One region of the Leifsonia lichenia genome, then DNA from elsewhere that is predicted to be linked to it. Evidence: predicted binding sites of a transcription regulator. Region 1 holds the regulator's gene; the other holds the start of a gene.
The links. Region 1 encodes LexA, which represses DNA repair genes until DNA is damaged. Its sites were predicted from a motif close to TCGAACANNTGTTCGA; they were not measured.

Region 1 (11,030 bases):
ATCCACCGGGTGCAGGCGGAGCGCGTCCCGTACGGCGAGCTCGCCGTTCCCGGGCTTCCGGCGAGCACCGTGCTTTCGCACCGCGAGCACGTCCAGATCGCCGTCGCCGCCTTCCCCAACGGGCACCCGACGTCGCACGGCGTCAGCCAGGACATCGACACCCTGCTCGCCAAGCAGGCCGCCGGTGCGAACCTCGGCATCACCCAGTTGTTCTTCCACCCGGAGGACTACCTCAGCTTCGCCCAGAAGGCACGGGATGCGGGCGTCCTCTTCCCGATCCTGCCCGGCATCATGCCCGTCACCAGTCCCGCCAGGCTGAAGCGGATGCTCGAGCTGAGCGGCGAGGACCTGCCGAGCGAGCTCGCGATCCAGCTCGAGATCGAGCCGACCGAGGAGGGGCAGCGGGAGATCGGCATCGCCTGGGCGACCGACTTCGCTCGGACACTGCTCGACGGCGGCGCACCGGGCATCCACCTGTACACGTTCAACCAGCACGAGGCGGTGCTCGCGGTGCTCGACAGGATCGGGCTCCTCCGCGCGGACACCGCCGCCGCAACCGCCACCGCAACCCCCGCCGCAATCGCCACCACGACCAGCACCACGACCAGTACCAGACCGACCGACCCCAGCACCACCGAAAGGGAACCAGCATGACCGACACCACCTTCCGCATCCCGTTCCCGACGGGGACGATCATCGGCTACCCGCGCATCGGGCGCAGGCGCGAGCTGAAGAAAGCCGTGGAGAGCTTCTGGGCGGGGAACAGCACCGCCGACGAGCTCGAAGCCACCGCCGCCGAGCTGCGCTCCGTGACGCGCGAGCGCCTTGCGGCCCTCGGCCTCGGACGCGACGACGCTTCCATCCCGGAGAGCTTCAGCTACTACGACCAGGTGCTGGATGCGGCGGTCACGGTCGGAGCGATCCCGTCGCGGTTCGCGTCGCTCGCCGACGCGGACGGCGCCGTCGACCTGGCCGGATACTTCACGATCGCCCGCGGCGAAGGCGAGAACGCGCCGCTCGAGATGACCAAGTGGTTCGACTCCAACTACCACTACCTGGTGCCCGAGATCGGCCCGGAGACCGCGTTCCGGCTCGCGTCCGACCGCATCGTGCGCGAGTTCGAGGAGGCGAAGGCTGCCGGGTTCGTCACCCGTCCGGTGATCGTCGGGCCGGTGACCTTCCTCCTGCTCAGCAAGCCGAGCGACGAGGCTCCCGATGGCTTCAGCCCGCTGTCGCGCCTCGGCGACCTGCTTCCGGTCTACGCCGAACTGCTGTCGCGCCTCGCGGCGGCGGGCGCCCCGTGGGTGCAACTCGACGAGCCCGCTCTCGTCAGCGAGTCCATCGACGAGCCGCGGGATGCGGTGCTCGCCGCCCTGGCGACGGCGTACGACACGCTCGGTGCGGTCCCCGCGCGGCCGGCGCTGTTCGTCGCCGCCCCCTACGGCAGCCTCGACGACGCCCTCCCCGTGCTCGCGGCCTCCCCGGTGGAGGCGCTCTCGCTCGACCTGGTGCGCGGCTCCGTTCCGCGCGGGCTCGACGCGGACACCGCATCCCGGCTGTCGGGAAAGACCATCGTCGGCGGTGTGGTCGACGGCCACAACATCTGGCGCGGCGACCTCGAAGCCGCCTTCGGCACGCTCACCGAACTGCTGTCGCTCACCCCGGACGTCGCCGTCGCGACCTCCACGTCGCTGCAGCACGTGCCGCACGACGTCGACGACGAGCCGGAGCTGTCCGACCAGCTCAAGAGCTGGCTGGCGTTCGCCGACCAGAAGGTCGGACAGGTCGCGACGCTCGCCCGCGGGCTGGTCGACGGCCACGAGGCCATCCAGGACGACCTGAGTGCCGCATCCACTGCCCTGGCGGACCGCGCGGCTGCGCCAGGGGTGCGGGTTCCCGCTGTGCGCGCACGCGAAGAGGCGCTGACCGAGGCCGACTTCGCCCGCGGGGAGTACGCCGACCGGCTGGCGGCGCAGGATGCGGCCCTCGGGCTGCCGTTCCTGCCGACCACGACGATCGGGTCGTTCCCGCAGACCGGCGACATCCGCCGCTCGCGCGCTCAGTTCGCGAAGGGGCTGATCACCGAGGCGGAGTACCTGGGCCGGATGCGCGACGAGATCAAGCGCGTCGTCGACCTGCAGGAGGAGATCGGCATCGACGTCATCGTGCACGGCGAGCCGGAGCGCAACGACATGGTTCAGTACTTCGCCGAGAACCTCGACGGGTTCGCCGTGACGCAGAACGGCTGGGTGCAGTCGTACGGCTCCCGCTGTACCCGCCCGTCCATCCTGTGGGGTGACGTGTCGCGGCCCAAGCCGATCACGGTCGAGTGGTCGACGTACACCCAGAGCCTCACGCCGAAGCCGGTCAAGGGGATGCTGACCGGGCCTGTGACCATCCTGGCCTGGTCGTTCGTGCGCGACGACCAGCCGCTCGGCGAGACTGCGCGCCAGGTGGCGCTCGCGCTGCGCGACGAGATCGCCGACCTGGAGTCCGCGGGCATCCGGGTGGTGCAGGTCGACGAGCCCGCGCTGCGCGAACTGCTTCCGCTGAAGAAGGCTGACCACGCGTCGTACCTGGACTGGTCGGTCGGGTCGTTCCGGCTCGCGACGTCCGGTGTGCGGGACGAGACGCAGATCCACACCCACCTCTGCTACTCGGAGTTCGGCGTGGTCATCGACGCGATCCGCAACCTGGATGCGGACGTCACCAGCATCGAAGCGGCCAGGTCGCGCATGGAGGTCGTCCACGACATCCAGAGCTCCGGGTTCGAGCACGGCATCGGCCCTGGCGTGTACGACATCCACTCGCCCCGCGTGCCGTCCGTCGCCGAGGTGACGGAGCTGCTCGAGACGGCGCTCGGTGCGATCCCCGGCCGCCAGCTCTGGGTGAACCCGGACTGCGGACTGAAGACGCGCGGCTACGACGAGACCGTCGCGTCGCTGCGCAACATCATCGCCGCGACGCGCGCCGTGCGCGCCGCCGCTCCCGTCACCGCCTAGCCCCAGGCCTCCACGCCTCGACGCCATCGAGCCCAGGGTTTTTCACCGTATTCCGCCCGGATGCGTTGAAAAACCCTGGGCTCGATCGCGTTCGGGGTGAGGATGGGGGAATGGTGGAGATCGGGGCTGATGCGTTCGAAGCGATGGTCGGCGACGTGTTCGACGCGCTGCCGCCGGACATGGTCGCGCCGCTCGAGAACGTGGCGATCCTGATCGAGGACCAGCCGCCCGGCGCCCGGCCGCGACTGTACGGGCTGTACAGCGGGCATCCACTGACCAGGCGCGGAGTCTACGGGTTCGGCGAGCTGCCCGACCGGATCACGCTGTACCGCAACAACCTCGCTGCCAGTGCTGCGGATCTGGATGCGCTGCGTGCGCGCGTTCGGGTGACCCTCGTCCACGAGATCGGGCACTACTTCGGGCTCGACGACGCCCGCCTGCAGGAGCTCGGCTGGGCGTGACCGGCCTGGTCCGCCGATCGAGTCTGACGCTGTTCGCTGTCGGTCGCGGCCGGCCGCGTGAACGACGTCGGACTCGATGGGGTGCAGAGCAGGGTGGATGCGCGTGAGCCCGGCCGTGCATCCACGGGCCGGGCTCGGAAACGCTGGGGTGTCGGTCAGACGGCGCGGAGGACCGCCACGACCTTGCCGAGGACTTCGGCGTAGTCGCCCAGGATGGGCTCGAAGTTGGAGTTGCGGGGCAGCAGCCAGGTGTGGCCGTCGCGCTGGCGGAAGACCTTGACCGTCGCCTCGTCGTCGAGCATGGCCGCGACGATGTCGCCGTTCTCCGCGGTCTTCTGCGTGCGGACGACCACCCAGTCGCCGTCGCAGATGGCGGCGTCGATCATCGACTCGCCCACGACCTTCAGCATGAAGAGCTCGCCGTTCCCGACGAGCTGGCGGGGGAGGGGGAAGACCTCCTCCACCTGCTGCTCGGCGGTGATCGGCACGCCGGCGGCGATGCGGCCGACGAGCGGGACCATCGCGGCGTCGCCGACAGGCGTCTGGTTCTCGTAGTCGACCGACTCGGAGGAGTTCGACGGCAGGTCGATCAGGATCTCCAGCGCGCGCGGCCGGTTCGGGTCGCGGCGCAGGTAGCCGCTCAGCTCGAGCTGGTTGAGCTGATGCGTGACGCTCGACAGAGACGAGAGGCCGACGGCGTCGCCGATCTCCCTCATGCTCGGCGGATAGCCGCGCTGGCTCACCGATCGCTGGATGACGTCGAGGATGGACAACTGCTTCTCGCTCAGGTTCTTACGTCTGCGCGTGCCCCCGCGCTCGCGTGCTCCCTGGTTGTCGTTCGCCACGGTCGTCCCTTTCGTGACCCGTCTGCGCATCCGGCCGGCCCGAATGTCGGTGGTGCCTGGTTGAGTGAAGTCCAGACAATCGAAACTGTATCCACGATGCAGGGGTAAAACAAACATGTGTTCGAGCGTGTCTCGAAATCACTGGTGTTTTTCGTCATTGAATCGTGCTTGTGGTTTCGAACATTCGAAGATATATTCGGAACACAGCTTCGCATCCGGCCTGCCGGCCAAGCACCGGGTGCGGAATCTTAGGAGGTCAGCAGCATGAGCACAGCAACGATCACGATGTCGTCGTCGCAGTTCCCGACGCCCGTGGGCGCGCGCACGCGCCTTCGTCTCACGCGACGCGGACGCGTCGTCCTCACCACGCTGGCCTCCGTGCCGCTCATCGTCGGAGCCCTCGTCTTCGCGCTCAACGGCGGAGGCGCTGCGGCCTCGGGCGACCAGGCCCACGTGCAGTTCCACTACGTGACGGTCGAGTCAGGCCAGTCGCTGTGGAGCATCGCGGAGAAGGTCGCGCCGAGCGCAGACCCCCGCGATGTGATCGCGGACATCGTCTCGCTGAACCAGCTCGATACCGCCGTGGTGTCGCCGGGCCAGCAGTTGGCGATTCCGACGCAGTACGCGGGGTAGGGCCCGGGCGGTCCTCGGTAGCGCGGGTTTGAGAGCGCTGGGGAAGTTTGGGGAGGGCGTGCCTGGATGGGTGCGCCCTTTTTGCGTGGCTGGTGGGGTGGTGCGGGCGCGGGCGCGGAGTGCGGGGTGCGGGGGGGAATTTGGGGCGCCTTGGTGGGGTGGTTCGTCGCTCGGCAGGACTCTTGGGCCGGTCAAGTGTCGGTTCTCCGTTCGGAAGGAGAAGTTGGCGGCGTGTCGTACGGATTGTCCTGCGGAACCGAGCCGAGCGGTCCCGCGGCAGTGCCGCCGGGTGACGGTGGTGAGCTGGGTGCTTCGATCCGAAGGAGGTCGTGGCTGGTTGGGTGTGGGTTCTCGGTTGGGCAGGAGTTTGCTGCTGGTGGGGTGTGGGTTCTGCGTTGGGCGGGAGTTTGCTGCTTGACGGTGTCGGTTCTCCGTTGGGCAGGAGGTTGCTGCTGACGGGGGTGTGGATTCTCCGTTGGGCAGGAGATTGCTGCTGGTGGGGTGTGGGTTCTCCGTTGGGCAGGAGTTTGCTGCTTAGCAGTGTGGGGTTTCCGTTGGGCAGGAGATTGCTGCTGGTGGGGTGCGGGTTCTGCGTTGGGCAGGAGGTTGCTGCTGGTGGGGTGCGGGTTCTCCGTTCGGAAGGAGGCGTTCGCGGCGTGGCGCGTGGGGTCTCCGTTCGAACGGAGTGCCGTGCGGGTTCGCCAGCCGCTCGGCGTCACACGGTGCGCCGCGTGACTAGCATTGGTGGGTGACTTCTCTTTCCGATTTGCCGATTCGTGATGACTTGCGGGGCAAGACCCCCTACGGAGCGCCGCAGAAGGTCGTTCCGGTGGCGCTGAACGTGAACGAGAACACGCATCCGGTGCCCGCGGATGTGGCCGCCGACATCGTCGCGCGCATCTCGGCGGCGATCGGGGGCGTCAACCGTTACCCGGATCGGGAGTTCACCGAGCTGCGCGAGTCGTTCGCGCGGTACCTCGGGCACGGACTGACCGCCGAGAACATCTGGGCGGCCAACGGGTCCAACGAGGTTCTGCAGCACATCCTGCAGGCGTTCGGGGGACCGGGTCGCAGCCTGCTCGGGTTCAGCCCGACCTACTCGATGTACCCGCTGCTCGCATCCGGCACCGGCACGAGCTGGATCGCCGCGCACCGCGACGGCGAATTCGAGCTGTCGGCGAAGACCGCCGCGGAGCAGATCCGGCGCGAAGACCCGGACATCGTCATCCTGTGCTCGCCGAACAACCCGACGGGGACGCCGCTGTCGCTCGCGACCATCGAGGCCGCGTACGACGCGGCCCGCGGCATCGTGATCGTCGACGAGGCGTACGCCGAGTTCCTGCCGGACGGCGAGCAGACCGCCCTTGGCCTGCTGCCCGGCCGTCCGCGCCTGCTGATCTCGCGCACCATGAGCAAAGCGTTCGCGTTCGCCGGAGCGCGTGTCGGCTACCTCGCCGCAGACCCGGCCGTCGTGGATGCGCTCCGTCTGGTCCGCCTGCCGTACCACCTGTCCGCTCTCACCCAGGCCGCAGCCACCGCGGCGCTCGCCCACTCCGGCGAGATGCTCGCGATGGTCGGGGAGATCCGCATCCAGCGCGACCGGCTCGTCACCGAGCTGGCCAGGCTCGGCTACCAGCCGCACCGCAGCGGCAGCAACTTCGTGCTGTTCGGCGGCGTCGCAGACCCGCAGGCGACGTTCGAGGCGCTGCTCGCCCGCGGTGTCCTCATCCGCGACGTCGGCATCCCGCACCACCTCCGCGTGACCGCGGGCACCGAGGCCGAGACCACCGCGTTCCTCGACGCGCTGGCGGCGCTCGGGCGTCCGGACGCCCCGGTAAACTCGCTGTCATGACGAATCGCATCGCCACCCTGCAGCGCGAGACCAGCGAGTCCAGCATCGAGCTGAGCATCGACCTCGACGGCACAGGCGCTACGGACATCGAGACGTCCGTGCCGTTCTACGACCACCTGCTCACGGCGTTCGCGAAGCACTCGCTCACCGACCTGCGCGTGCGCGCCAGCGGAGACACGAACATCGACGTGCACCACACTGTCGAAGACATCGGCATCGTGCTCGGTCAGGCCATCAAGATCGCGCTCGGCGACAAACGCGGCATCTCCCGCTACGGCGACGCCCTGGTGCCGCTCGACGAAGCGCTCGTGCAGGCCGTCGTCGACATCTCCGGACGTCCGTACCTCGTGCACACCGGCGAGCCGGCCGGGTTCGAGTTCCACCTGATCGGCGGCCACTTCACCGGTTCGATGGTGCGGCACGTCTTCGAGGCCATCTCGTTCAACGCGGCCATCACCACGCACATCACCGTCGTCGGCGGCCGCGACCCGCACCACATCGCCGAGGCCGAGTTCAAGGCGTTCGCTCGCGCATTCCGTCAGGCGAAGGCCCTCGACCCGCTGATCACAGGCATCCCGTCCACCAAGGGGGCGCTGTGACCGCACCCGACGTCGTCGTCTTCGACTACGGGACGGGCAACGTCCACTCCGCGGTCAAAGCGCTCGAAGAGGCGGGCGCGAACGTCGAACTGACCGGCAACCGCCGCCGCGCCCAGGAAGCGGACGGCCTGCTCGTCCCCGGCGTCGGCGCGTTCGCCGCCGTCATCGACGCGCTTCGCGCATCCCACGGCGACGAGGTGATCGACAGACGTCTCGCCGGAGGCCGCCCCGTGCTCGGGATCTGCGTCGGGATGCAGGTGCTGTTCGAACGCGGCGTCGAACACGGCCTCGAAAGCGAAGGTCTCGGCGAGTGGCCCGGCACTGTCGACGTGCTGAAAGCGGACGTGGTTCCGCACATGGGCTGGAACACGGTCGAAGCGCCCGAGAGCTCCGCCCTCTTCGACGGCCTCCACGACGAACGGTTCTACTTCGTGCACTCATACGCTGCGCAGGATTGGACGCTGGATGTGGTCCCGCCGTTCCCGAAGCCGCGCGTCACCTGGGCCGAGCACGGCAGCCGCTTCATCGCCGCCGTCGAGAACGGGCCGCTCAGCGCGACCCAGTTCCACCCCGAGAAGTCCGGCCGCGCCGGCATCCAGCTCCTCCGCAACTGGATCGGCACCCTGTAGGTCTCAGACCCACCCCGAGCCCGCCGCCACCGAGCGGGCCCAACCGAGGAAGAACATGAGCGAATTCAACAACACCCCCCGGCTCGTCCTGCTGCCAGCGGTCGACGTGGCCGACGGCAAAGCTGTGCGCCTGACGCAGGGGGAGGCCGGTTCGGAGACGAGCTACGGCGATCCGGTCGACGCTGCGGCCGAATGGGCCAACCAGGGCGCAGAGTGGATCCACCTCGTCGACCTCGACGCTGCGTTCGGACGCGGGGACAACCACGCGATCCTCAAGAAGGTCATCAAGCAGGTCCGCGGCGTCAACGTCGAACTCTCCGGTGGCATCCGCGACGACGCCTCCCTCGAGTCGGCGCTCGAGATCGGCGCGAAGCGCATCAACCTCGGAACGGCAGCGCTCGAGAACCCCGAGTGGGCGGCGAACGTGATCGGCCAGTACGGCGAAGCGATCGCCGTCGGCCTCGACGTGCGAGGAACCACCCTCGCCGCCCGCGGCTGGACCCGCGACGGCGGCGACCTGTGGCAGGTCCTCGACCGCCTCGAAGACGCAGGATGCGCCCGCTACGTCGTGACGGACGTCACCAAGGACGGCACCCTCCGCGGCCCGAACATCGAGCTCCTCCGCGAGGTCATGGAGCGCACCCCGCGTCCCGTGGTCGCGTCGGGCGGCATCTCCAACCTCGACGACATCGCGGCCCTCCGCGAACTGGTCTCGCTCGGCCTGGAAGGCGCGATCGTCGGCAAAGCCCTCTACGCCGGCGCGTTCACGCTGCCCGAGGCGCTGGATGTCGCAGGGAACTGAGCCGGGCGACGACCGGATGCACGGGGCCGGGCACCGGGCCGGGGCCGAGGCCGGAGACGGGACCGGGGCCGGAGACGGGGCCGAAGCCAGAGGCGGAGACGGGGCCGAGGCTCAAGGCGGATCGGTCGCCTGGGACGCTGAGCGCGATGGCGCAATTCCGGACAATGGCCCGACGCCGGACGATGGCGCGACGCCGGGCGATGGCGCGACGCCGGGCGATGGCGCGACGCCGGGCGATGGCGCGACGCCGGGCGATGGCGCGAGCGCCGCATCCACTGGTCCCAGCGCGAAGGGAGCCGCACGGCTGAGCGGGTTCGCGGCGCAGCTCGCCGCCGACGCCGCGAAGGCCGCCGACTCGGCGGGACAGCCCTGGGAGGGGCGCGAGTTCGACGAGAACGTGTTCGGCGACGACGACGGGAGCGCGCCACCCGCGCTGCTCGGCGCGCTGGCGGCGTTCCGCGCGGGCGAGGTCGGCGCCGAAGCCGTGGTCGACGCGGTGCGCGCCTCGCGACTGCTGATCCCGCTGATGGCGCGGCTCGGCGAGAGCGACACGACGGAGGACGGGCTGCTGATCGACAAGACGCAGGAGCTCGCCATCGTGACCGTGGCGGGTCCGGACGGTCGCACCGTGCTGCCGGTCTTCTCGTCGGTGACCGCGATGCAAACGTGGAACCGGGATGCGCGCCCCGTGCCGGCGGACGGGATGCGCGTCGCGCTCGCGGCGGCGGCGGAGGACACCGAACTGGTCGTGCTCGACCCGACCTCGGAGACCGAGTTCGTGCTGCGGCGTCCGGCGCTGTGGGCGATCGCGCAGAGTCGTGCGTGGCTGCCGAGCGACAGAGACCCCGAGGTGTTCGCGGCGTTCACCGCATCCATCGGGTCGGAGCTCGGCGTGCATGACATCGAGCTGGTCGCAGGCGACCCTGGCGCCAGGCTCGCGGGCGAGGAGCTGGTGGTGCGGCTGACACTGTCCAGCGGCCTCACCAGGGAGGAACTGGATGCGGTGCTCAGCCGCCTCGCGCAGCGCTGGGCCGCGGACGACGTGATCGCGACGCGCGTCGACTCGCTGCGCGTGCAGCTCCGCGCCGCGGAGTGACGCCGCCCGAGCGGCGCTGACGGCTCGTGCCGAAACGCCGTGCGCGGCCAGGCGCTGCGGCGTTTCCGCACGAGGCGTGCGACGGCGGGCGGCGCGCAGCAGCGGCGCGCAGCAGCGGCGCGCAGCAGCGGCACGCAGCAGCGGCGCGCAGCGGCGGCACGCCTCAGCGGCGCAGCATCCGGAAGCCCGCCGCCAGCGACAGCGCCGCGACCACCACCACGAACACCACCAGCACCGGCACCACCGGCCACACGATCAGCGCCACGCCGACCAGGAGCACGGGCACTGCGAGGCCGACGTACGCGATGAGGAAGATCGCCGCCAGCACTTCGCCACGGCGGTCGGGGGCCGCCAGGGACGCGGCGACCGCGATCGCAGAGCGGAACAGCAGCCCGACGCCCGCTCCCGCCACCACCCCGCTCGCGACGAACAGCACGAGCCCCGTCGCCAGCACTCCCACGGCGAGACCGGCCAGACCGGCCACCACCAGCGGGATCGCGAGCACGAGCTGCGCGCGGCCGGAGAGCCGAGAGAACACGATCTGCGAGAGGGCCGACGCCGCGAACACCGAGAACGGCACGGCCCCGGCGAGGAGGCGCGAAGGCTCGTGCAGTACGCCGGACAGCACCGTCGGGGCGAGCGCCGTGAACAGCCCGAACACCGCGAATCCGGCGAACGCGGCGACGGCCGCAGCGGAGAACGTGCTCCGCGCATCCCGGGGGAGGGAGATGCGCTGCGGCCGGTACGCCGGCCGCTCCTCGGCGCGCTCGACGGTCTCCGGCACCAGCGCCACAGCGACCGCCGCGACGGCGAGCACGACGAGGAACACGGCGTACGGGAGGATCAGCGGGGCGGGCAGGAACTGCGCGAGCGCCCCGGCGATCAGCGGCCCGAGCGCGAGGCCGCCGGTGTTGACGACCGTCGACACCGTTCCGGCGAGGCGCGGGCTCTCCTCCGGCCGCGCCGTCGAGCGCAGCTCGCTGAGATGGGCCGTCGCGCTCGCGGTGAGCGCCCCGACGCCGACGCCGGAGATGACGCGCGCGACCAGCAGGCCGGAGACATCGTTCCAGAACAGGAAGAGCACCGCCGCCACGATCTCCAGCGCGATCGC
Region 2 (11,030 bases), on a different contig from region 1:
CCGGTTCGGTGCCGTTCCCGATCATCGTGATCAACGACAGCATGCTCAAGGCGGTCGGCGAGAACCGGCACGGCGTGGGCCAGTCGGTGGTGGAGAGCATCATGCGGATCACGAACCTGATGATCCCCGGCCGCCGCTTCGTGGTCGCGGGCTACGGCTGGTGCGGGCGCGGGATCGCGCAATACCTGCGGGCATTCGGCGGCAAGGTCGCCGTGGCCGAGATCGACGAGCTGAAGATGTTCGAAGCGGCGCTCGACGGCTACCGGGTGGCCCCGCTCGCCGACCTCGCCGACTGGGGCGAGGTGTTCGTCACGGCGACCGGCTTCCCCGACATCGTGACGCCGGAGATCATCGACCGCCTCCCCGACGGCGCGGTGCTCGCCAACGCCGGGCACTTTCCCTGGGAGATCGACACCGCCTCCCTCTACGCCGCGGCGAGCGCCGTGACGACCCTGGATGCGGCGATCGAGCAGGTGACCATGCCGGACGGCCGGCAGATCGTGCTGCTGGCGGAGGGCCGCATGGTGAACCTCGCCGGCCGCGAGCCGAAGGGCAACTCGCTGGAGGCGATGGACCTCGGGTTCCTGCTGCAGTCACTGTCGCTGGAGCGCGTGGCGACGGCGGCAACGACACTGGATGCGGGCGCGCAGCCGGTCCCGGACGACATCGAGCGCACGATCGCCCGGCGCTTCCTCCGTGCGGTCGGGGCGGATCGCTGAGGGGAGGGGTGGGCGTCGGGGTGCGCGGTGCGACGGGCGGTGGGGCGCGCGGTTCGGCGGGCGGCCGGGTGCGCGGAAGCGTGCGCGGCGCCGAGTGCGGCGGGGTGCGCATCCCGAATCGGCCATACTGACGTTCATGGCGCCGTCTCCTTCTTCGCAGCCCGAATACGCGGTCCCCGCCCTCGACAAGGCTCTGGACATCCTGGAGTACCTGGCGGCGGAGCCCGGCGAACGCTCGCAGACCGAGATCGCGGACGCTGTCGGGCGCAGTGTGAGCCAGATCTTCCGGGTGCTGACCACGCTGGAACGGCGCGGCTACCTCTACCGGGATCGCGCATCCGGTCTGTACGGAGTCTCGCTCGCGCTGTTCGACCTCGCGCACCGGCAGCCGCCCCTGCGCGGACTGATCCGTCTGGCGATGGGACCGATGCGCGACCTCGCGGACGCGGTGGCCCAGTCCTGCAACCTCGGTGTGCGCGACGGCGACGCCGTCCGGGTGATCGCCCAGGCGGAGTCCCCGGCGAACTTCGGGTACCTGGTGCGAGTCGGCGCCCTGTTCCCGCTCGACACGGCGGCGGGTCTCGTGCTCACCGGCGCCGCCGACGAGAACGACGAGAACGACGACGTGATCACGCGTCCCGACCCGGTGCAGGATGCGGTTACCGACGTGGTCGCCGCGATCCGGGATGCGTCCGGCGCGACAGTCGCGACGCTGACCGTGCCGTACATCGGCACCTCGTACAGCGCGCATCCCCTGGCCGACGTGGTCGCTGCCGCACGCGAGGCGGCCGCCGTGATCTCGGGGCGGGTGCAGGGGGCTGACCGCGGGTGACCGCGGGTGACCGCGGCTCCGCTCGGACGGAGAACAGCGACGACACGCCGCCGGAAGCTCCGTTCGGAAGGAGATCCCGGGCGGGCGGGGGCGTTTCTCCGTTCGGAAGGAGATCAGGGGAGGAGACCGGCGTCGATGCGCGACGCGGGTGATTCTCCGTTCGGAAGGAGAATTCGGGCGGGCGGAGGCGAGACTCCGTTCGGAAGGAGAATTCGGGCGGGGGCGCGGACGATTCTCCTTCCGGACGGAACGGGTTGTCGACCGGAGGGCGCGCGCGGGTGCACGATAGGGACGTGGTCGACCCGATGGATGTGCGTATCGTGCTGATGGACAGCGCGTCGGCGGCCGCGCTCGCGCAGATCCTGCCCCTGCTGCTGCTGACGCTCATGGTGGAGCTGCGGAGGCTGGAACTCCACCGGCGCGGCAAGTCCATCCGGCGCACGCGGGTGCTGCTCGGGCTGTTCTTCCTCGTCTTCGGCGTCATCGAGTGCGCACTGGTGCTGTCGATCGACGGTGCGCTCGTGCCGTTCCAGTGGGGCGACCTGCTGGCGTCGCTGGCGATCTTCGGGCTGCTCGCGATCCTGTTCTGGCTGTCGCTGCAGGAGTCGCCCTCCCGGTCGAAGCGCTCCCGCGACGACGTCCTCTGACCGGCGCTGGTCGCCTCCCCGACCCGACCCGACCCGACCTGACCCGACCCGACCGACCCGCGCCGGTCGCCTCCCCGACCCGACCCGACCCGACCGACTCGCACCGGTCGCCGACCCGCCCCGTCCCGCCCAGCCCCGCCCCAACACTGGTAGTACCGCTACCGGTAGTGCTACTATCACCACATGCTCATCACCGAACTCGCCGAGACCACCGGCACCCCCTCCGCCACGATCAAGTACTACGTGCGCGAGGGTCTCCTGCCGGCCGGGGAGCGCCTCAACGGCAACCGCACCGAGTACGGCGATGCGCACATCCACCGGCTGCGCCTCATCCGCTCCATGCTCGAGGTCGGCCACCTGTCCGTCAGCTCCGTCGCGCAGGTGCTCGCCGCTCTCGACGACCCGGATGCACCCATCGCGCACACCTTCGACGTCGCGCAGCAGGCACTCTCCCGCGCGGCCGTGCCCGACGTCTCCGAGCCGACCGCCGCATCCATCGCCCGCATCGACGCCCTGATCGGGCGCGCGGGGTGGGCGGGATGCGAGGACAACATCGGCACGGAGATCGCCGCCCGCGTGCTCGACGCGTTCGTGCACGCCGGCTATCCGCTCCCCGACAGCTATCTCGACGCCTACGCGGCGGCAGCCCGTCTGGCAGCCGACGCCGATCTCGGCGCGGTCGCGGCTCTGCCCGACCCGTCGCGGATGGCCGAGCTCATGGTGATCGGCACCGTGCTCGGCGATTCCCTCGCCCTCGGCCTGCGGCGCATCGCCCAGGCCGCCGCAACCTCGGAGAGAAGGCTCTCATGAAGTCCGTCTTCGCCTGGCACCGTCCGCTCATGACGGTCGCCGCCCTCATGGTCGTGAGCACCATCGTGTGCGTCGTCGGCCTGCTCGTGGACCAGAGGCAGGTCCTCGGCGCCGACACCTGGCTCAAGCCGCTCAAGTTCTCGCTGTCGATCCTGCTCTACAGCGTGACCTGGGCGTGGCTGATCGCGCACCTCCCCCGCTTCCGCCGCCTGGCGCACGGCGCAGGCACGGTCGTCGCGGTCGCCCTGATCGTGGAGCAGGTGGCGATCGTCGGCGCCGCAGCGGTCGGCACGACCAGCCACTTCAACGTGTCGAACGGCGTCTCCGCTGCGGTGTGGGGCATCATGGCGGTCTCGATCACCGTGCTCTACGTCGGCACGTTCCTCACCACGATCGCGGTGTTCTTCCTGCGCCTGCCCACCGCATCCACCACCGTCGCTGTTCGGGCCGGCGCGGCCGTCGCCCTCGTCGGCATGGGCCTCGCCTACCTGATGACAGGCCCGACGGCCGCCCAACTGCACGACTTCCAGGGCATCGCCGGCGCCCACACCGTCGGGCTCGCCGACGGAGGACCCGGCCTCCCCCTGCTCGGCTGGAGCACGGTGGGCGGCGACCTCCGCATCCCGCACTTCGTCGGGATGCACGCGCTGCAGGTGCTGCCGCTGTTCGCCATCGCGCTCGGCTGGCTCGGGCGGCACTGGCGCGTGCTCTCCGACGACCGGGTGCGGCTGCGCCTCGTGGTGGTGGCGACGGTGGTCTACGCGGCGGTCGTGACACTCGTGACGTTCCAGGCTCTCGCCGGACAGTCGATCGTGCACCCGGACGGCGTCTTCCTCGCCGGAGGCTGGGCGATCCTCGCGGGCGGGATGCTCGCCGCGGCTGTGGTGCTGGCACTCGGGATGCGATCGAGCACGCATCCGACGCTGCACGCGGGAGCGACGGCATGACCCGCGGCGGTTGGATCGGCGCTGGCTGGAACGGGAGGGCCGCGTTCTTCCTGGTGCTGGCGATCGTGGGGCTCGTCGGCGCGTGGACGTTCAACGTCGCCGCCATCGCCGGCCGGCGCGACTTCGTTGGTGACTGGCTGCAGAGCGGCCCGGCCGTCCTCTCGCTGACGGTGGATGTGCTGATCACCGCCATCGCAGCGGTCGCGTTCATGCTGTTCGAGAGCAGGAGGCTCGGGATGCGGCTGGTGTGGGTGTACGTGGTGCTCATCCCGCTGGTGGCGCTGGCGTTCGCACTGCCGCTGTTCTTGGCGATGCGGGAGCGGGCGCTGGTGGCGCGGCGGAGTGCGGGTGGCGCGGGTGCGGGTGGCGCGGGCGGCGCGGGCGACGCGGGCGACGCGGGCGACGCGGGCGACGCGGGCGAAGCCACCGCGGGCGGCGCGGGTGGCGCTGGCGACGCCACCGCGGGCGGTACCACCGCGGGCGGCCCGGCCGCAGACGGCACCGCAGACGGCGCGAACCCAGGCGGCGCTGCGTGATCGCGGCGGGCCGCGCCGCCGACCGGGATGCGTGCATCCGGTTGTGGCTCGATGCCGTCGCCGAGCGCGACGGTCGGCCTGCCCCCACCGGCACCGCGGAGCGCTGCGCGGCGAAGTTTGCCAGAGCCACGGTGTCCTTTCTGGTCGCCCGCGACGGCGCCCGCGACGACGACGGCGACGTCACCGGGTTCGCCCTGGTGACCGAGCCTGGCAGCGGAGCCGCGACCGACCCGCCAGACGCCGCATACCTCGCCATGCTGGCCGTCGCCCCCGGTGCACAGGGTGCCGGGCTGGGCGCGCAGCTCCTCGACGCCGCCACCGGGGATGCGCGTGCCGCCGGGCACACCGCCCTGGTCTTGCACGTGCTCGCCTCCAACGCCGCCGCCGTGCGGCTGTACGCCTCGCGCGGGTGGGCGCAGCGCGGGCCGGGGCACGCGCATCCACTGAGCGGGGAGCTGTCGCAGACGGTCACCGTTGCGCTCTGACAGTCGCGGAGGCGCGTCGTCGGTGCCACGAGCCCGACCGTTTGATGCTTGCACTCAGCTAATGGGTACGGCGTTCGCCGGTCTGTTTCTAGTCGGCGTCGCCAACTCTATACAGCCTCGCAATCGCACGATTGTGTCGGGGTCAGCGGGTAACACCCCGCCGAGATCGCATTCAGCGCCCCGATCGGCGACCATAATCGCAAATCTTCGCTCTTAACCGACGAGAGTTGCACTAGACGCACGAACTTCCGTCCAAGTGGACACAAGATTGATACCGCGGGTCGTCACCAATGGGTGTCGCGACCGATCTGCCATATGTGCTTGTGGTCCTCGTTAGCATGTGCTCATGTTGCACAATCAACGTCGTGAGCAGCGAGAGCGCAAAGAAGCAGAGGCTGCTGGTGCGAGCTTTTGGACGGAGGAGTTTTCCGCTGAGTTCCGCATTCAGCTTGAGCGGTACGTCCGCGGAACCTTCGGTGGGTCGACTGGCGGTCACATCCTCATCCGGACGCGGGAGTTGATTCTCGACGACGAGGGCCTTCGGACTCTCACCGGCCTGAGCGCGGATATGGACACTAGCCGGTATATCGACACCTGCTACGACTACATGATGCCGACTGTCGTCGAGGCGATTGGGGAAGCGATCGGCGGCTATCTTCTCGCGCTTTACCAGCACGACCCGGCCGGGCCTCGGGTTCGTCGCGCGGGAGAGGAGCACTACGAAACGTTCGTCAACGAACGCCTCGAGCGACACCGCATCAGCTATGAGTACATCGGCGGTGAGATGGTTGAGAAGAACTCTCTTGAGCTCCACGCCGAAGTCGTCGCGCCAGCACTCCGGTTGCTTGGAGGTCGTGAAGGGTGGGACAAGGTCGAGGCGGCCTATCAGGATGCCCTCGGCGAGTTGCACGGCGGATCTCCGGCCGACGCGATCACCGATGCTGGCACCGCGATGCAGGAAGCGCTAGAAGCACTCGGATGCAAGGGCAATGCACTCGGCCCGCTCATCGTCGACGGGCGAAAGAAGGGTCTTTTCGCGTCACACGACGAACGGCTCACCCACGCGCTCGACGACATGATGCAGTGGGTTTCCGCCGACCGCAGTTCAATGGGCGATGCTCATCACTCCACCTCGCCACTCCCAGAAGATGCCTGGCTTACCGTCCACATCGTTGGCGCTCTCATCGTTCGCCTCGCCAATAGCACCAAGCGCGCCTGAGCCCGGGCTAACGCCTGCGGTAGTCTGCGCGCGCCCGAGAACCGGCTACGCACTCACACGCCGAAGATGCCGTATACGCCAGCGATCTTGTTCCCCTCGGCCAGCCGCCGCTGTTGGGTTTGCTTGAGCGAGCGGGATTCGCTCTGGCCCGCCGTGCGCGTGACGCCGTGGATGACAATCGCCACGGGCAGTTCGTCGTGCGCGACCAACTGCTCACTGAGCGCTGGCCGTCGTAGTGTGCAGGAAGTGATCGCAATCGGTCACCGACACGCGGGTGTACTTGTTTGCGTCGAGATCGGTGATCGAGATACCGATGTCGGCGGCGTTCACGCGATCACATGACTCGGCGCCGTGCGGCTCCCGCGCGACGAAGACGTTCCCATCGGGACAGTCGATCGACTCACATGTGGATTGTTGCGAGCCTGGCGGCAGATGAGGGCGTAATTGCCAGTCAGTCACAGAAGCCGCCTCCGCCGTTGACGCTCCAGTACCGCGCGATGAGTGCTTCCGATGAAGGCACGCGCGGCAGACACCCAGGCAACAAGGAGGTCGCTATATGATCCACCCTCAAAACCTGCGCACGGCCGCAACGACAAGATGAGAGCGTCGGGGTTTCACGATGTCAGCAACGACCAGCCGCTGCTGCGTCACCACCCTGGCGGTCTTAATCAGCTTCGATTTACTCGAACAAATGTTCGAAAGTTAATGGTTCAATAGGAGCATCCCTGAACCCTTTGGAGGCTGTCATGAGCATGACGCACGCGACCGACATCGTCTCTGTCTGGACCGACAATGGCAGGCCCACCCGCCTTGTCTGGCGAGGCACCCGCTACGTCGTCACCGATCAGCCCACGCCGCTGCAGGAGGTCGCCTGGCATGACGCGCTCACGCATCCGGCGGGGAGACTCGCGGGCTGGCGGTTCCAAGGCTGCTCGGTCGCCGACGGCGACGTGCGGATGTTCGACGTCCGGCCCACAGGCGACGGCCGCTGGGAATTGCTGCGAACGTACGCCTGATCGCGGGCACGGCCCTAGGATCGTCGCATGTCGCTGCTCACGATCCTCGCGTTCGCCGGGCTGTGCGCGGTGCTCGCGCTCACGCCGGGGCCGGACACGTTCCTCGTGCTCCGCTACAGCATGGGCCGCGCTCGCGACGGATTCGCCGCCGCGGTCGGCTGCTCGCTCGGGTCGCTGGTGTGGGCCGCGCTCGTCGCCATCGGGCTGGCGACGCTGCTCGAACAGTCGGCCGAAGTGTTCCGCATCGTGAAGATCGTGGGCGGGCTGTACCTGATCTACCTCGGCGTGATGGCGTTCGTGGCGACGCGCAGGAGCGCCAGGGCGGCAGCGGCAGCGGAGGCAGCAGCGGAGGCAGCAGCGGCGGCAGCGGCAGCGGAGGCAGCAGCGGCGGCGGAGACGGCGGCGGCCGAGACCGCAGCGACCTCAGGCACAGCGGGCGACGCGGGTTCCACCGCAGCGACCTCAGACGCAGCGGGCGGCGCCCGTCCCACCGCCCCGATCGCAGGAACCGGCCGCGGCTGGTCCGTCCGCAGCCTGCTGGCCGGGATGCTCTCCACCCTGCTGAACCCGAAGGTCGGCCTGTTCTTCCTCGCCGTCGTGCCGCAGTTCGTTCCCGCGCACGCCGGCCTCGGCGAGACGATGCTGCTCGGCGCCGTCGACGCGCTCGTCTCCGTGGCCTACCTGGGTGTCGTGGTGCTGCTGGCGTCCCGGATGGTCGCCTGGCTGAAGCGGCCCAGGGTCACCCGCGTGCTCGAACGCGTTTCGGCGGCCATCCTCGCCGCACTCGGAATCGGCACGGTCGCCGCTGGCGCCGAGGGCTGACCGCGCCGCTCGCGCGCGTGTCCAATACGCTCGTACGGTGACGATTCGAGCGGCACAGACCACGGACATCCGGGCCATCCAGGGCATCGAGCGCGCGGCGGGCGAGGCGTTCCGCAGCATCGGGCTCGCCGACATCGCCGACGACGACCCGCCCTCCGCCGACGAACTGGCGGCGCACATCCGGGGCGGCGGAGCACTGGTCGCGGTCGACGGGACGGACACGCCCGTCGCCTACCTGCTGGTCGAAGCGCTCGGAGGACGCGCCCACATCGAGCAGGTGTCCGTGCATCCGTCGCACGCGCGCCAGGGGCTCGGCGCGCGGCTGATCGAGGTCGCCGACGAATGGGCCAGCTCGCGCGGCCTCGCCGGGCTCACGCTGACCACCTTCGCCGATGTGCCATGGAACGCGCCGTACTACGCACGGCTGGGCTTCCAGGTGCTGCCCGACGACGCCGTGGGCGACGAACTGCGCGAACGGGTGCGCGAGGAGGAGGCGCACGGACTCGGGCTCGCGGAGTGGCCGCGCGTGGTGATGGCGCGCACCCCCGGACGGATGGTCGCCCACCGCGGACGCAGAGTCACGTGCGCGCCGTCCTCGTCCGCCAGAGTGGAACGGTGACGACAGACACCTCTCCCATCCGGGCCACTTCCCCCGCACCGACCGCCCCCGCCCACGCGCGCACGCACTGGGTGGCGCTCATCGTCATGCTGCTGACTAGTTTCGTGCTGGTCACCGCCGAGTTCCTGCCGTCCGGTGTGCTGACCGCTATGGCCGCGGAGCTCGGGGTGACGCCCGGGCAGGCGGGGCAGACCGTGACCGTCACCGCGTTCGTCGGGTTCCTCGCGGCGCCCACCATCGGCATCCTCATCCCGCGGATGGATCGGCGCACGCTGCTCGTGCTCGTCGCCGTGCTCGCCGCGGTCTCCAACCTGGCGGTCGCCGTCGCGCCGTCGCTGTGGGTGCTGCTCGTGGCGCGCCTGCTCATCGGGGTGGCCATCAGCGGGTTCTGGTCGATGTCGCTGACCGTCGCGGCGCAGCTCGCCAGCCCCGACCGGCTCGGCCGAGCGATGACCATCGTGAGCGCGGGGATGACGCTCGCGGTCGTCGCCGGCGTGCCGGTGGGTGTGTTCCTCACCGAGATCATCGATTGGCGCGGCGTCTTCTTCGGCGCTGCTGCACTGACCGCCATCGTCGCCGTCGCCCTGCGCCTGTCGCTCCCGCCGATCGCTCCGGCAGCGGCGTCGAGCCTGCGGATCCTCGGCGACACCCTGCGGCGGCCCGGCGTGCGGCAGGGGCTCGCCGGTCACATCCTGATCGTGTTCGGTCACTTCATGGCGTACACGTTCATCCGGCTCGCCCTCGACCAGGTGCCTGGGCTGGACACGGGCCTGGCCGCCGGGCTGCTGGTGCTGTTCGGCATCGGCGGCGTGGTCGGCAACCTCGTGGTCGGCGCGCTCGCCGACCGGTTCCTCGGCCTGCTGCGCTACCTGCAGCCCGCCTTCATCGCCTTCGCGATCCTGCTCTCGGTGGTCGGGCAGGGCTCCGTCATCGTCGTCGCCATCGCGGTGGCGGTGTGGGGGTTCGGCTTCGGGGCGTGGCCTGCGGTCATCAACACCTGGGCCGGCCGCTACATCCCGGACCGGCTGGAAGCAGCGGGCGGCCTGGTGGTCGCCGGGTTCCAGCTCGCGATCACGCTGGGGGCCGGCATCGGCGGCATCCTGGTCGACAGCGTGGATGTGCGCACCACGTACGTCGTGGCGGTGATCGTCGTCGCGGTGGGCGTGGTGCTGTTCGGCAGTGCGGGGCGACGCCGGGCCGTGCAGGGCTGAGCGCCGGGCGGGCCGGGCTGAGCGCCGGGCTCCGCAGCGTGGACGAGGCGGCGGCTCAGCTCGCCCGCTGCCGCCACACCGACGGGACGGAGCCGGTGTGCCTCCGGAAGGCGCGGCTGAACCCCGCGTCCGACTCGTACCCGAGCATCCTGGCCGTCTCGCTCACGGTCAGCTCGTCGTTGGACAGGTAGGACATCGCCGCGTCCATCCGCACCTGCGCGAGGTAGCTCGCGGGCGACTGGCCGACCTGCTGGCGGAAGCGCTCGGCGAAGGTCGTCCGCGACATCGCCCCGACGGCCGCGAGGTCGCCCACCGTCCAGGGATGCCCGGGGTCGCCGTGCATCGCGTCGAGCACGCGGGCGACGAAGGGGTCCTCGACGGGCGCCGGCCAGTTCGCCGGAGCGCAGTCGCCCTCCGCCCAGGCGCGGATCGCCACGGAGACGATGGTCGTCGCCATTCGCCCGCAGATCACACTGTCGCCCGCCCGCCCCGGCTGCGCAGGGCAGCCCATCCGGGAGGCGAGGAGAGCGATGGCGGGATCGAGGTCCGCCAGCCTGTTCACGCCGATCAGCTCCGGCAGCAGGTCGAGCGCACGGGAGCCGCCGACGGGCCGCAGCTCGGAGACGACGACCTGCGCCGCCGACTCGGCAGACAGCTCGACGGGGTGGCGGCCGGGCGTGAAGACCACGTCGCCGGTCGCGAAGGTGAGCGACACGGCCTGCGGACCGGTCGAGCGCACGCGCGCGGCCCCGTCGACGACATAGAGGAACGTCGGCTTGGCGAAGCGGATGCCCGCGCCAGCGGCGAGCGCGTCACGGCGCGACTCGTCCACGTGCCATTCGAGCGTCGAGAGCAGCTCGTCGAGTGTGGCGGGGGAGGTCAGCGCGGTGATCGTCACTCTGGCGAAAACAGTGCCGCGGACGTCGCTATTCCGCAGACACCCACCGGTAGAGCTGGCCGTCCCGGAGCTCGACGGACGCGGGCTCCGGCAGTTCGGCCAGCGCGGACAGCGCCGCCAGCACGTGGATGCGCCCCCGCAGCGTCGTGCCGTCCGGGAACGTCCAGTGCAGGTACGGGTGCAGGTTCAGCCGCGCGGCAGAGGGGTCGCCCGCTGCGACGGCCGCCCGGACGGCGGCGATCTGGGCATCCGGTGCGCTGTCGTGACTC

Region 2: the regulator LexA is predicted to act here: its motif matches at 6,879-6,894, upstream of ACYVGI_RS04035 (DUF6504 family protein).

What each region holds. Positions count from the first base shown of each region.
Region 1 is NZ_BAAGWT010000002.1:937,563-948,592, reverse strand. It holds gene ACYVGI_RS09065 (methylenetetrahydrofolate reductase) at 1-654, shown strand, start outside; gene metE (5-methyltetrahydropteroyltriglutamate--homocysteine S-methyltransferase) at 651-3,002, shown strand; gene ACYVGI_RS09055 (metallopeptidase family protein) at 3,113-3,463, shown strand; gene lexA (transcriptional repressor LexA) at 3,619-4,338, opposite strand; gene ACYVGI_RS09045 (LysM peptidoglycan-binding domain-containing protein) at 4,573-4,941, shown strand; gene ACYVGI_RS09040 (histidinol-phosphate transaminase) at 5,690-6,793, shown strand; gene hisB (imidazoleglycerol-phosphate dehydratase HisB) at 6,790-7,392, shown strand; gene hisH (imidazole glycerol phosphate synthase subunit HisH) at 7,389-8,021, shown strand; gene priA (bifunctional 1-(5-phosphoribosyl)-5-((5-phosphoribosylamino)methylideneamino)imidazole-4-carboxamide isomerase/phosphoribosylanthranilate isomerase PriA) at 8,077-8,823, shown strand; gene ACYVGI_RS09020 (SseB family protein) at 9,128-9,919, shown strand; gene ACYVGI_RS09015 (MFS transporter) at 10,083-11,030, opposite strand, start outside.
Region 2 is NZ_BAAGWT010000001.1:848,098-859,127, forward strand. It holds gene ACYVGI_RS03985 (adenosylhomocysteinase) at 1-719, shown strand, start outside; gene ACYVGI_RS03990 (IclR family transcriptional regulator) at 856-1,551, shown strand; gene ACYVGI_RS03995 (hypothetical protein) at 1,830-2,198, shown strand; gene ACYVGI_RS04000 (MerR family transcriptional regulator) at 2,382-3,008, shown strand; gene ACYVGI_RS04005 (hypothetical protein) at 3,005-3,955, shown strand; gene ACYVGI_RS04010 (DUF2834 domain-containing protein) at 3,952-4,491, shown strand; gene ACYVGI_RS04015 (GNAT family N-acetyltransferase) at 4,488-4,976, shown strand; gene ACYVGI_RS04020 (hypothetical protein) at 5,323-6,195, shown strand; gene ACYVGI_RS04025 (hypothetical protein) at 6,249-6,404, opposite strand; gene ACYVGI_RS04030 (hypothetical protein) at 6,409-6,654, opposite strand; gene ACYVGI_RS04035 (DUF6504 family protein) at 6,942-7,211, shown strand; gene ACYVGI_RS04040 (LysE family translocator) at 7,239-8,033, shown strand; gene ACYVGI_RS04045 (GNAT family N-acetyltransferase) at 8,071-8,652, shown strand; gene ACYVGI_RS04050 (MFS transporter) at 8,649-9,863, shown strand; gene ACYVGI_RS04055 (AraC family transcriptional regulator) at 9,919-10,761, opposite strand; gene ACYVGI_RS04060 (hypothetical protein) at 10,790-11,030, opposite strand, start outside.